Regions from separate parts of the Paenibacillus sp. W4I10 genome, predicted to be linked through region 2. Evidence: riboswitches for the same ligand, from Rfam matches in the RefSeq annotation. Region 2 holds a riboswitch; the other holds the start of a gene.
What was found. Region 2 has a riboswitch for glycine ahead of gcvT (glycine cleavage system aminomethyltransferase GcvT). Riboswitches for the same ligand answer to the same signal wherever they lie in the genome.
Positions count from the first base shown of each region.

Region 1: it holds a riboswitch for glycine, as region 2 does, so the genes downstream of both, sdaAB (L-serine ammonia-lyase, iron-sulfur-dependent subunit beta) here and gcvT (glycine cleavage system aminomethyltransferase GcvT) in region 2, are expected to answer to the same signal.

Region 1 covers NZ_JAUSXX010000001.1:4,673,789-4,681,562, forward strand. Annotated here, with positions in the region: gene QF049_RS20915 (response regulator transcription factor) at 1-471, opposite strand, end outside; gene QF049_RS20920 (alpha-glycosidase) at 700-2,460, shown strand; gene sdaAA (L-serine ammonia-lyase, iron-sulfur-dependent, subunit alpha) at 2,632-3,609, opposite strand; gene sdaAB (L-serine ammonia-lyase, iron-sulfur-dependent subunit beta) at 3,599-4,288, opposite strand; glycine riboswitch at 4,401-4,535, opposite strand; glycine riboswitch at 4,540-4,662, opposite strand; gene QF049_RS20935 (phosphotransferase enzyme family protein) at 5,011-6,027, opposite strand; gene pstB (phosphate ABC transporter ATP-binding protein PstB) at 6,222-6,977, opposite strand; gene pstA (phosphate ABC transporter permease PstA) at 6,990-7,774, opposite strand, start outside.
Region 2 covers NZ_JAUSXX010000001.1:6,753,305-6,761,078, reverse strand. Annotated here, with positions in the region: gene QF049_RS30340 (PTS mannitol transporter subunit IIBC) at 1-1,301, opposite strand, end outside; gene gcvH (glycine cleavage system protein GcvH) at 1,723-2,115, opposite strand; glycine riboswitch at 2,459-2,581, shown strand; glycine riboswitch at 2,585-2,685, shown strand; gene gcvT (glycine cleavage system aminomethyltransferase GcvT) at 2,902-4,038, shown strand; gene gcvPA (aminomethyl-transferring glycine dehydrogenase subunit GcvPA) at 4,035-5,390, shown strand; gene gcvPB (aminomethyl-transferring glycine dehydrogenase subunit GcvPB) at 5,528-6,967, shown strand; gene ptsP (phosphoenolpyruvate--protein phosphotransferase) at 7,202-7,774, opposite strand, start outside.

The DNA.
Region 1 (7,774 bases), 2.1 Mb from region 2:
CTGTTTTCCCGATAAAATAATCTCATCTCCCGTCTCCTCATTGACGATCCGGTTGTCCTTCTCATAGATGGAGAGATGATCCAGCTTCAGGGCAGCATCCGTGGATACCGCTGTTCCTGCCTTACGCAGTTGTACTTCAATCCGGGCAGCCAGTTCATCGGGGTGAAATGGTTTGGTCACATAGTCATCGGCAAAATCGAGACCATGCAACTTGTCGTCAATGGACGTTCTGGCCGAGAGCATGACAATGGGCACGGCGGGATGTTCTTTTTTCAGTCGCTGACCCACCGTAAATCCATCCAACCCGGGCAGCATGACATCCAGAATAATGAGTGAGCAACCGACAGCAGCCTCCGCTGCACCTTCACCACTGCCGAGCCATACCACCTCATAACCGCGCTCCTCCAGATCGGCTCTGACCCAAGTTGCAATTTCCGTATCATCTTCAATATATAACAGTTTGGTTTTCATTCGAATATTCGTTTCCTTTCTGCCCCCATTGGGTTAATGATATATCTGAGCATCATCCTGATAAAAGCTGTCTATAACAGATGGATTCATATCTTGTTGAAACCATATTGAATTCCTTTACGTTACCACACATTCTAATTATAGCTTATCCATTAACGTGGGGAATGTTATATCAATCAAATCTACCAAGTACATATTATACCTACACCTGACGGGAGGAAATTCATTATGCTGCTGGAAGCCATCTATCATCAACCGAAACGAAACTGGGCCTATGCCTATGACCAAGATACAATCCATCTGCGTTTGCGTGCCAAAAAGAATGATCTGACTGAGGTACATGCCCTGACCGGAGACAAATATGCGTGGGATGCAACCAAAGCGCTGGTTCCCTTAACGAAGTTCACCTCTGACTCCATGTTCGATTATTACGAAGGTGAAGTGAAGCCTCCTTACCATCGGCTGAAGTACTCTTTTCTATTAAAAGACGGAGACGAGCAGATCTGGATGACCGAGACGGGCTTCCAGGAAGAAGAGCCGGACGATCCAGGCCGCATGTTCCAATTCCCCTACATACATGCCGGGGCCGTATTCACACCCCCTGAATGGGTGAAAGATGCGGTATTCTATCAGATTTTCCCTGAACGATTCGCGAACGGCAACCCGGATATTAGTCCAGAAAAAGTGGAACCGTGGGGTGGCGAGCCGACACCTTTCAATTTCTTCGGCGGTGACCTTCAGGGCGTAATCGACCATCTGGATTACATCAGCGATCTGGGCATTAATGCGATCTACTTCACACCCATTTTTGAAGCCACCACCAATCACAAATACGATACTGAAGACTACCTGCGGGTAGACCGGCACTTTGGTGACGCAGATACCGTGAAACGACTGGTCGAGCTGTGCCATGCACGTGGAATTCGCGTACTTCTGGATGCTGTGTTCAACCATTCCGGGAAGACGTTTGCGCCGTTTGTGGATGTGCAGAAGAACGGAGAACAATCCAAATACAAGGACTGGTTCCATGTACACGAATACCCGCTGGACGTGAAGGACGGCATTCCTACGTATGAGACCTTCGGATTCGAAGCGCACATGCCAAAGCTCAATACGGAGAATGCCGAGGTTAAGGCCTATCTGCTGGAGGTTGCTGAGTACTGGATCAAGGAAGTGGGTGCGGACGGATGGCGGCTGGATGTGGCAGACGAAGTGGACGATGCATTCTGGCGTGATTTCCGCCGTGTGGTCAAAGCCGCTAATCCGGATGCCTACATTCTGGGCGAAGTATGGAACGAGTCTTCCTCTTGGCTGCAAGGCGACCAGTTCGATGCGTCCATGAACTATCCGTTTACCGATGCCGTGAATGCTTTCTTTGTGAAAAATACAATGCACGCCGAACAGTTCGCAAACTCCATCGGGCGACAGTTGTCCCGTTATCCGCTTCAGGCCAGCGAAGTGGCGTTTAATTTGCTGGACAGTCACGATACCCCACGACTGCTCACGCTGTGTGAAGGAGACCAGCGCAAGATGAAGCTGGCTGCATTATTCCAGTTCAGTTACTTGGGCGCTCCGTGCATCTATTACGGAGACGAGATTGGAATGGACGGCGAGCATGATCCGGGATGCCGGAAATGCATGGAATGGGATGAAGCGAAGCAGGACCGTGAGTTGCTCGACTTTTATCAAAAACTGATCTCCCTGCGTCATGCTCATCCTGCCCTCCGTGCAGAAGGCACTGTTCGTTTCCTGCAGGCTCGTACCGATGGCAGTCAACTGGTATTTGAGCGGCAAAATGAGGAGGAACGCATTCTGGTTCTATTCAATCGATCCGAAGAGACGGCTATTGTCGAGCTGGAGGCTGGTGACGAGGATTGGACCGAGCTATTTGGTGGAAACCATCGTACCGCCAAGGATGACGGCGTGCTTGCCATTGAATTGCCCGCGTATGGATATGCCGTACTGAGTACGTCTGTGAGCAAGGATTAGATCAGATTACACATACATCTGAAGTCACATATTAGTAGCCCAGCTTCGCTTCATTTGACAGTATAAAACAAGCGTCCTGCAGAACCTGGATTCAGGTTCGCAGACGCTTGTTTTGTAACGCTGTTATACATCATAATGTCACTGATGATATCCCGGTAGTCCCAGTTCAGCTTAAACCTTAGGGTCTGTGTCCATTTGAGCACTGTCCGCCCCACTTGTAGTGGTGTCAGAATCCGCTGTCTTCGACTCCATCTCCGGCTCTGCACGCTTGGCCTTCGGTTTTGCCAGCTTCTGCATCATTTTGCGGCCGGTTGGCGTCTGGGCCAACCCGCCCTGGGCTGTCTCCCGGTGACGGCTCGGCATCGCACTGCCTACTTCCAGCATAACGTCGATGACTTCATCTGAAGGAATAGCACTACGCACTCCGGCCAGGGCCATATCAGCCGCAGCTAGCGCCGTAACTGCACCCAGTCCGTTACGGACGATGCATGGAATCTCAACGAGGCCTGCGACCGGATCACAGATAAGGCCCAGTGTATTTTTTAACGCCAAGCCTACGGCATGAACGACCTGTTCCGGTGTACCTCCACGCAGTTCAACCATGGCACCCGCAGCCATGCCGATCGCGGAACCCACTTCCGCCTGACAGCCACCTTCCGCACCGGAGATAAATGAATTGTTGGCAATAACATAACCGATCGCTCCCGCGCAGAACAACCCATTCACCAAATGTTCGTCCGTCCAGCCAAATCGCTCCTGTGAGCTAATAAAAACACCGGGGATGATGCCGCAGGAACCGGCTGTTGGTGTTGCCACAATCCGGCCCATGGAGGCATTTACTTCAGATACACACAGGGCATACGCCATGGCAAGTGCGGAAGCATCTCCCGAGCAAGTTTCACCCTTGCGAATGTACTCTGCCATTCTTTTACCGTCTCCACCCGTTAATCCACTGCGTGAAGTGGTATCTTCCGTTAACCCTTTACGTACCGCTTCCTTCATCACCTGATAATATTCAGACATCTGCTTCACAACATCCGCTTCCGGTGTATTGGTCTCCTGAACCTGCTCCTCGATCATCAGTTGAGCAATCGTTTTGGATTCCGCTGTACAGATCGTATTCAGTTCGTGTAAATGTTTAAATCGCATCCGAATCAACTCCTCTCTTCAAATCGATGACACGAATGTCCAGTACATGATCCAGCTCCTTTAGACGCTTGAGCATATCAGGATTAGGCGCACCATCCATTTCCATCGCGGTAAGCGCTTCGCCATCACGGGCTTTCCGATCCACCTGCATATACCCGATGTTAACCCCGGATGAACTGATCGTGGACGTTACCGAGGCAAGCACCCCTGCTTTGTCCGCATGCCGCAGCACGAGTGTCGGAAACTCACCACTAATCTGAACACGAAAATCATTCATCGCATGCACCGATACACTACCACCACCAATAGAAGCACCAATTAAGGAACAGGTACGCCCTTCATGCCACAACTCAATTTTGACCGTATTCGGATGAGGAGCAGGCAGGCCACTTGTGTAAAACTCAACCTCCATGCCCGCTTCCTCTGCGTATTGCTCTGCATCCGGGATACGCGGATCGTCTGTGACATAATCCAGCAGACCGCCGATCAGTGCCAGATCTGTTCCGTGCCCCTGATACGTATCAGCAAATGAACCGTATAGTGTCAACCGGGCACGTTCGGGCGTACAACCTAGCCACTGACGAGCGATTCTTCCGAGCCTTGCTGCTCCAGCTGTATGTGAACTTGAAGGCCCCGTCATCGACGGACCAATAATTGAGAAAACATCTTTAAATCGCACCTTGTAACCCTCCAATTGTGTTCGTCATTTCCATCCAGATCCCATGCCATAATGTTCCTTTATTACTGAATGATGACATCAAAAAAGGACAGAAGAAGGCCTCAGGCCCTCTCTCTGTCCTCGATACCTGAGAGTTTCACGATCAGCAGTGTCTCACGACAAGGTGCATTGCCTGCGATTACAGACAAGTCACCGGACTAACTGATCATATACCCCTTGGGTGGCGCAATTCGCGCACTCTCCAGAGTTGCGTCCAACGATGGTACATTTACCTGAGAGATTAACCACTGGGCCGGGTGCGCAGCAGCTTGCTCCTTCGGTGCCTGAACACTAGCCATTGCTCGGCTAACCCAGGTCTCTCCCGCTCGTTATCATCCGCTGTATGGAACCATTCTGAGCGTATGTCAGAACAGTAATGGAAATCGTTCATTTCTTCTTCATTAAGATTAATCGACCGGAAGATCAGTGTCAACAAACTTAACGATTTCTTTGGATGTATTTCCTTCATTTTCGATTGAACCGATGAAAACCAGAATATTTTGTCAGCTTTCATCACATTAATACGATAAAAGGATATTTTAAACATATTATTTCATTTTCCTTCAATCAAAGATGTGCTTACTACTATTTATGATATTGTCCACGAAACTGTTCGGGTATTCAGGCAACCATAATATTTGAACCACACTGTTCGTAGCCCTTCCGGATCTGCACACCCTAATTCACAGTTCGTAGAAGATACTCTCGTTCTGTACATAGGGTCTGCAATACTTGCTGCATAACTTCGGCATACGGTCTTTCATCCATTCGTGTCTCGACTCATTCGCCATCTGAAAGGCATAATAACCCAGTGTAAAGATCAACATGAATCCTTCCATTAATCGGATATCACGATCCGTCAGTGGCGCGATCTGTTTGGTATAAGCTGATAAGAATATGTCACGTTCCTCCCGATTGAACATAAGCGCTGCCCCTCCGGCATCGAAAAGATAATAACCATAACCGTGTAGGCAAAAATCAATCATGGACATCCCCTGATCCGTTATCAGCAGATTGTTGCGAGTAATATCCCCATGAATGATCCCCCATGTCCCTGCGTGCTGCGGGTATGTTTCTAGCTGCTCATTAATGTTCTCAAACGTCTCACGAAGCAGATCGAAGTCTTCCGTTGTAAAAATCCCCAGTCGGACGCTTTCCTCTAGCTGCCCTAGCATGACCAAGTTCTCATGAATGTTGCCATATGCCGGCCGCACCTTTGTTTGATCTGTCTGATTCTGCTCACGCCCATATTGATGAAGCATCTGCAGTTGTGCCCCAAGATCATAGATCTGTTCTGTTGTCAGGCGTTCTCCCTGCTGGATGTCCCTTCCCTCAATCCACTCCAGAACTGTACAGCAGATCTCTTTACCTGCTTCACTTGTCCATAACGTGACCCAATCTCCTGATACATTGCGTACCGGATGCTGTACGCGTAATGCTGTCGTTGCATTTAACTCATGAAGCAGGTTCATCTCTGCCTCCAGCGCAGGAGGTGTATGCTGAATGCCTGTCATACTTGCATATGCGGCTTGATGGATACGTAGCAGATACTTCTGCCCGCTTGCTTCATCAACGACATGATACGTCAGATTCTCATTATGACGAATATATGAAACGACAGGTTTCTCAATAGTGTAGTTCTGTATAATCTGAGCTGCCATATGGTCGTAAGACATCTGATCCGTAGTGATTATCAACATCTCCTTCAAAGTAATGTAAACGTTCTCTTAATACTAAATATCGTAGCATGATTGCTTTGCATACAGCAAATTCTTCCAAAATGGAATTTAAAAAGCACAACCCCCGAACAACCGTCCAGGCATTGTGCTTTCTTTTGTCTCTATTATTTCTTAATCTCTCTGTCTACTGCTCTATGTTACACTCCATGATCCAATTAACCAAAACGACCCATAATGTATTCTTGCGTCAGACGATTGTCCGGGTTCGTGAAAATATGCTCCGTATCCCCGTGCTCAATCATGCTTCCCAGATAGAAATAAGCTGTATAATCCGAGATGCGTGCCGCCTGCTGCATGTTATGGGTAACAATAACAATCCGCAGCTCCTTCTTGAGCTCGGTAATCAATTCTTCAACTTTACCCGTGGATACCGGGTCAAGTGCAGATGCAGGCTCATCGAGCAGCAGAATCTGCGGATCAACAGACAGGGCGCGGGCGATACATAAACGCTGCTGTTGTCCACCTGAGAGAGACAGAGCTGACTCATGCAGTCTGTCTTTCACTTCGTCCCAGAGCGCAGCACGGCGCAAGCTTTTTTCCACAATCTCATCCAGTGCCTTCTTACTCTTCGTACCACGGTAGCGGGGGCCAAACGCGATATTATTGTAGATGGACTTGTGAAAAGGATTTGGTTTCTGCCACACCATGCCAATCTTCTGGCGAAGCTTGATTACATCGGTTCCAGGCTCATTCAGATCGTTACCGTCCATCCAGATATGTCCCTCTGTGCGGGAACCGGCGATCTCGTCGTTCATTCGGTTAAGCGACCGGAGGAACGTGGATTTACCGCAGCCAGACGGTCCGATGAGCGCCGTTACGCTCGCTTCGGGAAATGTGAGACTGATCTGCTTGACCGCCTGAAAATGTCCATAATATATGCTTAACTGTTCCGTACCAAAAGGTATGGCCATGTTGGTTCCTCCTTATTTCGAAGCTGTCATGCGGCGGAATACAACCCGACCGATCCAGCGCGCACTTAGATTGAACGCCAGCACGAGAATGACAAGCACAGCTGATGCACCTGCTGCCACCTCTTTGGAATCTGGCCCAATGCCTTCACTGTTCACTTTCCAGATATGGACAGCAAGTGTCTCTGCCGGACGGAACGGATTAAGCGGTGATCTTGGACTCGTCGGATTCCAATCTGTAAAGTCCAGTGGTGGACTACTCATACCTGCGGTGAACATCAACGCTGCCGCCTCACCAAAGATCCGGCCCGATGCCAGAATCGTACCCGTAATCAAACTCGGCAATGCCACAGGCAGCAGAATGGAAGTGATAATCTTCCACTTGGACAGTCCAAGTGCAAGACCCGCTTCCTTCTGTTCCTTCGGAACAGCCCGGAAGGCCTGCTCCGTTGTCCGTACCATCAGTGGCAAGTTAAAGATCGCCAGAGCCAAGGCACCCGAGATCAGGGAGAAACCAAGACCAAATTGATTTACAAGCAATAAGAGACCAAACAAACCGATAACGATGGAAGGGAATGATGACAACACTTCTACGACCAGACGAATGAAGCTGGTGATCTTGCCTGGTTTGGCGTATTCAGCCATGTAAATTCCACCGCCCCATCCGAGTGGGATGGTCACAATCAATGTCAGGACAAGCAAGAATACGGAGTTAAAGAGCTGTGGACCAATCCCGCCGCCACCCTTAAGCAACTGGGGTGCACTCGTCAGGAAGTTCCAGCTAATATGTCCAATTCCTC
Region 2 (7,774 bases):
GCCGTATTGGTCACAGTAACGTCAATCCCCTCTGCCTTCATCTTCTTGCGTAGAATGGATGCACCCATGGCACTCGACCCCATACCTGCATCACAGGAGAAGACAATCTTCTTCACATCTGTTTTCACTGTAGAAGGAGTCATATCTGCGGCTCTGCCTGCTTCACGATGATTAGCCGTAATGCCAGCATTTGGCACGGTTCCTTGACCCTTCATGTCTTTCATCCGACTGGATGCGGACTCCAGATCTTCGTCCTTTTGTTTACCCGTTTTCAGCAACACTGCTGCAACCAGGAAGGAAACGACTGCTGCTACAAGCACCCCTGCGAGCATCGGCAGGTATCCACCTTTTGGTGTTAAGAGGAAATACGCGATAATACTACCCGGTGATGGTGCCGAAACAAGTCCTGCTCCGGTTAGCATGAATGTTAATGTACCTGCGACGCCACCCGCGATTGCAGCAAGAATCAGAATCGGTCTCATCAGAATGTAAGGGAAGTAGATCTCATGAATTCCCCCGAAGAAATGAATGATAACCGCACCTGGTGCAGAAGATTTGGCCATTCCGCGTCCAAAGAAGCAGTAAGCAAGCAAGATACCAAGTCCCGGACCCGGGTTCGATTCAAGCATGTATAATACGGATTGCCCTAATTCTCTTGCTTGATCTGTTGCAATCGGTGTCAGAATCCCGTGGTTGATTGCATTGTTCAGGAACAATACTTTACCTGGTTCAATAATTAGGTTGACCAGCGGTAGCAAGCCCAGATTCATCAGACCTTGTACCCCGGCGGACAATACTTTGCTAATCGCTTCTACAGCAGGCCCGATGCCCAGTAGAGCAATAATCCCCAAGATCCCGCCAATAATACCGGCTGAGAAGTTGTTAACCAACATTTCAAATCCGGCTCTAATTTTACCTTCAATGGATTTATCGAACTTTTTGATGATCCATGCTGCCAGTGGTCCGGCAATCATGGCACCGAGGAACATCGGGATATCACTACCCACGATGACCCCGATGGTCATAATGGCACCCACCACACCACCACGCTGACCATGCACCATCGTACCCCCGGTGTAACCAATTAACAGTGGCAGCAAATATTTGATCATCGGATCGACTAGCTGTGCTAGTGTCTCGTTGGGGAACCAGCCTGTTGGAATGAACATGGCCGTTATTAATCCCCAGGCGATGAACGCTCCCATATTCGGCATGACCATACCACTCAGGAATCGGCCAAAACGCTGCACACCTACCCGTAGCCCACCTTTGGAATTGGACGATTGGTCCAAATTACTCATTGTATTATCCTCCTTGGATCAAGTGATTATGACTTATGAAAGGGGTATCATTTCTCCCCTGCTGTAATCCTAAGCGAGAATGCTCTCCTGTTCAATGAAATGAAAGCGTACTTTCGTCATGAACAATGATGACAACATTAGGTTATGTAATCGTTTCAATCAATGCATAATGGCTGAACCCATTGATACACAAGGCTTTTCCTGCCTATGACTTTTGTCATATCGAGAATCATTTTCTAACCTATAGCTTGGTCCAATCAGGTGATTTACATCCCCAATCTGCCTCTATTCGTATTCAAAACCATTCTTGGAAAGCACAAAAAACCTGTGCAAGCATCCGGCTTACACAGGTCAAAAAAAATATGAAACTCATTTCATTTTGGTTATAAAATATATGTTAATAAGTACAAGTTCGTTGATACTATTCTTCCGTATGTTTACGATACGCGTCTGCGTTCATCAATGTAGACAATGCTGCTGTCAGATCTCCCTCAACACGGATCTCAATCATCCAACCTTCCTCGTAAGGAGAGCTGTTCACAAGTTCAGGTGAGTCCTGCAACGAATCATTGACTGCAATAATTGAACCTGTGACGGGAGAGAACAAGTCCGAAACCGTTTTGACCGATTCGATCGTTCCAATGCTGTCCTCTGCTTTTACATTGGTTTCAAGGTCAGGCAATTCCACAAACACGATGTCACCCAGCTGATGCTGCGCGAACTCGGTAATGCCAATACGTACAGTATCCTCCCCTACGGTTTGCACCCATTCGTGCTCTTCACTGTACAGGAAATCACTTTTCAATTCGCTCATCGATATCCGCCTCGCTTTTCATTAATGAGTGCATGCGTTCTTTGACCTTAACCTTTTTCCCAGAATATAGCGTATGATATTTTTGATTCAAATGTCAAGATACCTCACAATTTATTTGCTGAACACCTCTAAATCCTGTAACCGGATTACACTCTTTCTTCATATACTGGTGAATATTAGAATAGTAAGCGTACTCTTTATAAATACACGAACAATAACATTAAATTTATATTAAACATTCGGTTTTAAATCAATATCTATGATATCGTTCTTGACATAGGTAGTGGATTCACGTTTTAATGAGAGGAGTAAATGTGTTTATTGGACCATGATATACCCGCGGATGAATGTAAAGGGAGAGATTACCCGTGACACCCGATTCGGGATGTACATGAGGTAACGCCGAAGGAGTAAACCACCGATAAGCGGAGGTGAATCTCTCAGGCAAAAGGACTTTTACGGGACGCAACTCTGGAGAGCATCTATTCGCCCTGTGCGGGCGTTATGATCACCCAAGGGGAAACCTGCTGCACATCGCGGCGGGGTAACTCTCAGGTACAAGGGACAGAGCCTTAGAATACAGCGTGCTACTTGGCATGCCGATTCTTTGGCCTGTCCTTTTCCTTTTTCCCAAAAAACGAAAAACAGGATGTAGAACGGCGCTGCCCTAGCTGCTTACCATACTTATGTGATGAAAATATCTAGCTGAAAAATTTAAAAATACCCTGCTTCATTGATCCACGATTATATTTCCGGCCGGTTGACGGTCCATGACGAGGTGATTTGATGTCCGATTTGCTTAGAACACCACTCTTCCCACTATATCAGCAATACGAAGGCGTACGGTGCATTGATTTTGGAGGCTGGGAGCTTCCGGTGCAATTTAGCGGAATTCAGAAAGAACATGAAGCGGTGCGTGAGCGTGCTGGACTATTCGATGTATCCCATATGGGCGAATTCACAGTACAGGGTGAGCAGGCTGAAGTTTTTTTGCAACAAATGACGACCAATGATGTGACCACGCTGGTTCCCGGTCAAGCCCAGTACACCCTGATGTGTTATCCAGATGGCGGTGTGGTGGACGATCTGCTCGTGTATAAGCTGGAAGATCAGCATTATATGCTCGTGGTTAACGCCTCCAACATCGACAAGGATTGGGCATGGCTGCAAGAGCACCTGATCCCCGGCGTAAGCATGACCAACGATTCGGAGCAGACGGCGCTGCTCGCCTTGCAAGGTCCACTGGCTGTAGACATTATCGGGAAAGTTACAGATACGGATGTAAGCTCGATTGAACCGTTTCGTTTTGTGCCGTATGCTGAAGTATGCGGAGTAAAATTACTGTTGTCCCGTACCGGTTATACCGGTGAAGATGGCTTTGAACTATATGTACCTGCGGACCAGGCTACTGTGATCTGGAGTGGATTATTGCAGGCTGGAGAAGAGCACGGGCTGGTTCCGGCTGGACTTGGAGCAAGGGATACGCTACGTTTTGAAGCCAAGCTGCCTCTGTATGGGCAGGAATTATCGGCAACGATCTCTCCGCTAGAAGCTGGCGTTGGTATGTTTGTGAAACTGAATGCCGGACCTTTTATCGGACACGAAGCCTTGTTACAGCAAAAAAATGACGGGCCTGCCCGCAAACTGGTCGGCATCGAAGTGCTGGAGCGCGGTATTCCTCGCCCCCACTATCCGATTTACGCCGAAGGCGTACAGATTGGTGAAGTGACAACAGGCACGCAATCACCTACATTGAAGCGTAATCTGGGGCTTGCCCTCATCGACAGCAACTACGCTGCGCTGGGAACCCCGCTTGAGATTGAGATCCGAGGGAAGAAATTCAAAGCCGAGGTCGTGAAGACCCCTTTTCATAAACGGACACGTACGTCAAAGACACCTACTCAAGGAGCTGATCAAGCATGAGCAAGCACCGTTATATTCCCATGACTGAGCAAGATCAGAATGCCATGCTCGCAACCATCGGTGTGGATACGCTGGAGGAACTGTTTCAGGACATTCCAAAAGAGATTCGTTATCAGGGCGAGCTGCCCGTATCCTCCAAACTTGATGAATATGCGCTGACACGGCACATGTCCAAACAAGCTGGTGCCAATGCCAATTTCGAAACACACGCCAGCTTCCTCGGCGCAGGTATATATGATCATCATGTTCCTTCCGTCATCAATCATGTCATTTCCCGTTCCGAGTTCTACACTGCCTACACACCTTATCAGCCTGAGATCAGCCAAGGTGAACTACAGGCCATTTTCGAATTTCAATCCTACATCTGTGAATTAACCGGTATGGCTGTAGCCAATGCCAGTATGTATGACGGTGCAACTGCCTTTGCGGAAGCAGGAAACCTGGCCGCAGCGGCAACTCGTCGCAAACAGCTTATCGTATCCCGTACCGTTCATCCGGAAGCCCGTCAGGTATTGCAGGCATATGCGCACGGACTCCGTCTGGAGATTGTCGAGATAGGTTATAAGGATGGCGTCACTGATTGGGATGCCTTGCAAGCCGCCATATCGGACGATACCGCTGCTGTCATGATCCAGAGTCCGAACTTCTTTGGTGCCGTGGAAAATGTGAAGCAGGCTGCCGACCTCGTGCATGCGCACAAGGGCCTGCTCGTTGTAAGTGCCAACCCGCTATCGCTGGGTCTGCTGGAAGCCCCAGGCAAGCTGGGTGCCGACATCGTTGTAGGTGATGCGCAGCCCCTTGGCATCGCCGCTTCACTCGGCGGCCCGACATGCGGATATTTCGCCGTATCCCAGCCTCATATGCGCCGAATTCCTGGCCGAATTGTAGGCCAGACCAAGGATCGCAACGGAAAACGTGGATTTGTACTCACACTGCAAGCACGTGAACAGCATATCCGCCGCGAAAAGGCGACATCCAACATCTGTTCCAACCAAGCTTTGCTTGCACTCAGCGCATCTGTGTATATGTCCATCATGGGTAAACAGGGTATGATCGATGTCGCGGATCTGAATTTGCAAAAGAGTCATTACACCCTGAATACATTAACTGCAATTCCTGGAGTTAGCCTTACTTTTAATGCACCAACATTTAATGAGTTTGTTATTAAACTTCCTGAAGGAACCGACTTGGATGCCCTTCAGTTGAAATTGCTGGATGCAGGCTTTATTGGTGGTTACGAACTCGGACGTGATTATCCGGAGCTTGCCGGACATATGCTGATTGCTGTTACCGAACGGCGCACTAAGGAAGAGATTGACGAATTCGCACGAGCATTGGAGGGATCGCTGTGACTCAGGAAACGACGACGACAACGACAACATCGGTACAAGGACAATTGGAAACAGGTACCTCTGTCTCCACTTCGGTTCAACCTGAGACGGATACAACATTTAGTGCACAGACCCTATCTCCTGCTTCGGAACAATCATTGATTTTTGAACTCAGCAGCCCTGGACGTGTCGCTTATTCCTTGCCAGAATGTGACGTTCCTCGTCAGGCTGCCGATACGTTGATTCCCCGGGAAATGCTCCGTTCGGAAGCAGCGGCACTGCCGGAAGTGTTCGAGGTAGATGTTATTCGACACTATACTGCGTTGTCCCGCCGCAACTTCGGCGTAGATAACGGATTCTATCCACTGGGCTCTTGTACGATGAAATACAATCCGAAGATCAATGAGGATGTTGCCCGTTACAATGGATTCGCCAAAATCCATCCGTACCAGCATGAATCCAGCATTCAAGGTGCACTAGAACTGTTATATACGTTGCAAAACGACCTTGCAGGTCTGACAGGGATGGACGCTGTGACCTTGCAACCCGCCGCTGGTGCCCATGGAGAATGGACTGGACTCATGATGATTCGTGCCTACCACGAAGGTCGTGGCGAACAACGTACCAAAGTCATCGTGCCCGATTCTTCGCATGGTACCAACCCGGCAAGTGCAACCGTTGCAGGGTTTGAAACTGTAACGATTCCATCCCGTGCAGACGGACTGGTCGATCTGGATGCACTCCGTGCAGCCGTTGGTACGGATACAGCAGCATTGATGCTGACAAACCCGAATACACTTGGTTTGTTCGAGAAAGACATTCAGGAGATTGCATCCATCGTACACCAGGCTGGTGGTTTGCTATATTACGATGGCGCGAACTCCAATGCCATTATGGGCATTACTCGTCCGGGTGATATGGGCTTTGACGTAGTGCATCTGAACTTGCACAAAACGATGAGTACGCCTCATGGCGGTGGTGGACCTGGCGCCGGACCTGTCGGCGTGAAGAGCCGTTTAATCCCGTTCCTGCCTAAACCGATGGTGATCAAAAATGATGATGGCGTGTATGCACTGGACCGCGAAGGAGATCAATCCATTGGACGGGTTAAAGCGTATTATGGCAACTTCGGTATTCTGGTACGTGCCTATGCCTACATTCGCACCTATGGACCGGAAGGCTTGCGCCGTGTATCTGAGTGTGCGGTACTGAATGCCAACTATATGATGGCCCGTCTCGCACCTTACTACGAGATTCCGTATCCAGGGGTATGCAAACACGAATTCGTCATGTCTGGTCGGGGATTGAAGCAGTATGGTGTGCGTACACTGGATGTTGCCAAACGATTACTTGATTTTGGATATCACCCGCCTACGGTATACTTCCCGCTCAACGTTGAGGAATGCATCATGATCGAGCCGACGGAAACCGAAAGCAAAGAAACACTGGATGGGTTTATTGATACGATGATACGGATTGCCAAAGAAGCGGAAGAGACACCGGAGTTGGTACTCAACGCACCTTACGGAACACCGGTTACTCGACTCGATGAGACTACCGCGGCCCGCAAACCTGTACTAAACTGCGCTTGCAGTTAAACACTAAGTGAGTTTCTAATCCATGCTCTTGCTGATGTTAACTTACCCCAGCAAGAGCATTTTTTTGCCTAGACATTACAGGGTCTTTCTCCTCGTACTCCCCTCCTATACATTCGCGCAACAAAAAAAGCCGATATCCACAATGAATCGCGGATACCGGCAAAATCGCTGCACGACTGCAGCTTTTTATCGGAAAAAGAAAAAACCTCAAATCCGGAGGAAACTCCGGCAAAATTACGCTTGAATGCTTTGAACCAATTCAACAACTTGTTCAGCCGTTTGCATATCCAGAGCTTTAGCAGCCAGTTCCTGCATATCCGCACGGGACAGCTTGGTGATCTGACTACGAGCTGGCAGAATGGATGTTGCGCTCATGCTGAACTCATCCAATCCAAGACCAAGCAACAATGGAATTGCTGTTTCGTCTCCTGCCATCTCACCACACATGCCAACCCATTTGCCTTCACGATGCGCTGCATCGATAACCATTTTAACCAAACGCAAAATGGCTGGGTTGTAAGGTTGATACAGATACGCCACTCGTTCGTTCATACGGTCAGCAGCCATCGTGTATTGAATTAGATCGTTCGTTCCGATACTGAAGAAATCCACTTCTTTGGCAAACTGATCCGCCAGAACTGCAGTCGAAGGAATTTCGACCATGATTCCGAGTTGAATGCTGTCAGAAACAGCAATCCCTTCAGCAACCAGCTTCTCTTTCTCTTCGAGCAAGACAGCTTTTGCTTCACGGAATTCACCGAGTGTTGCGATCATTGGGAACATGACACGCAGGTTTCCATGTACGCT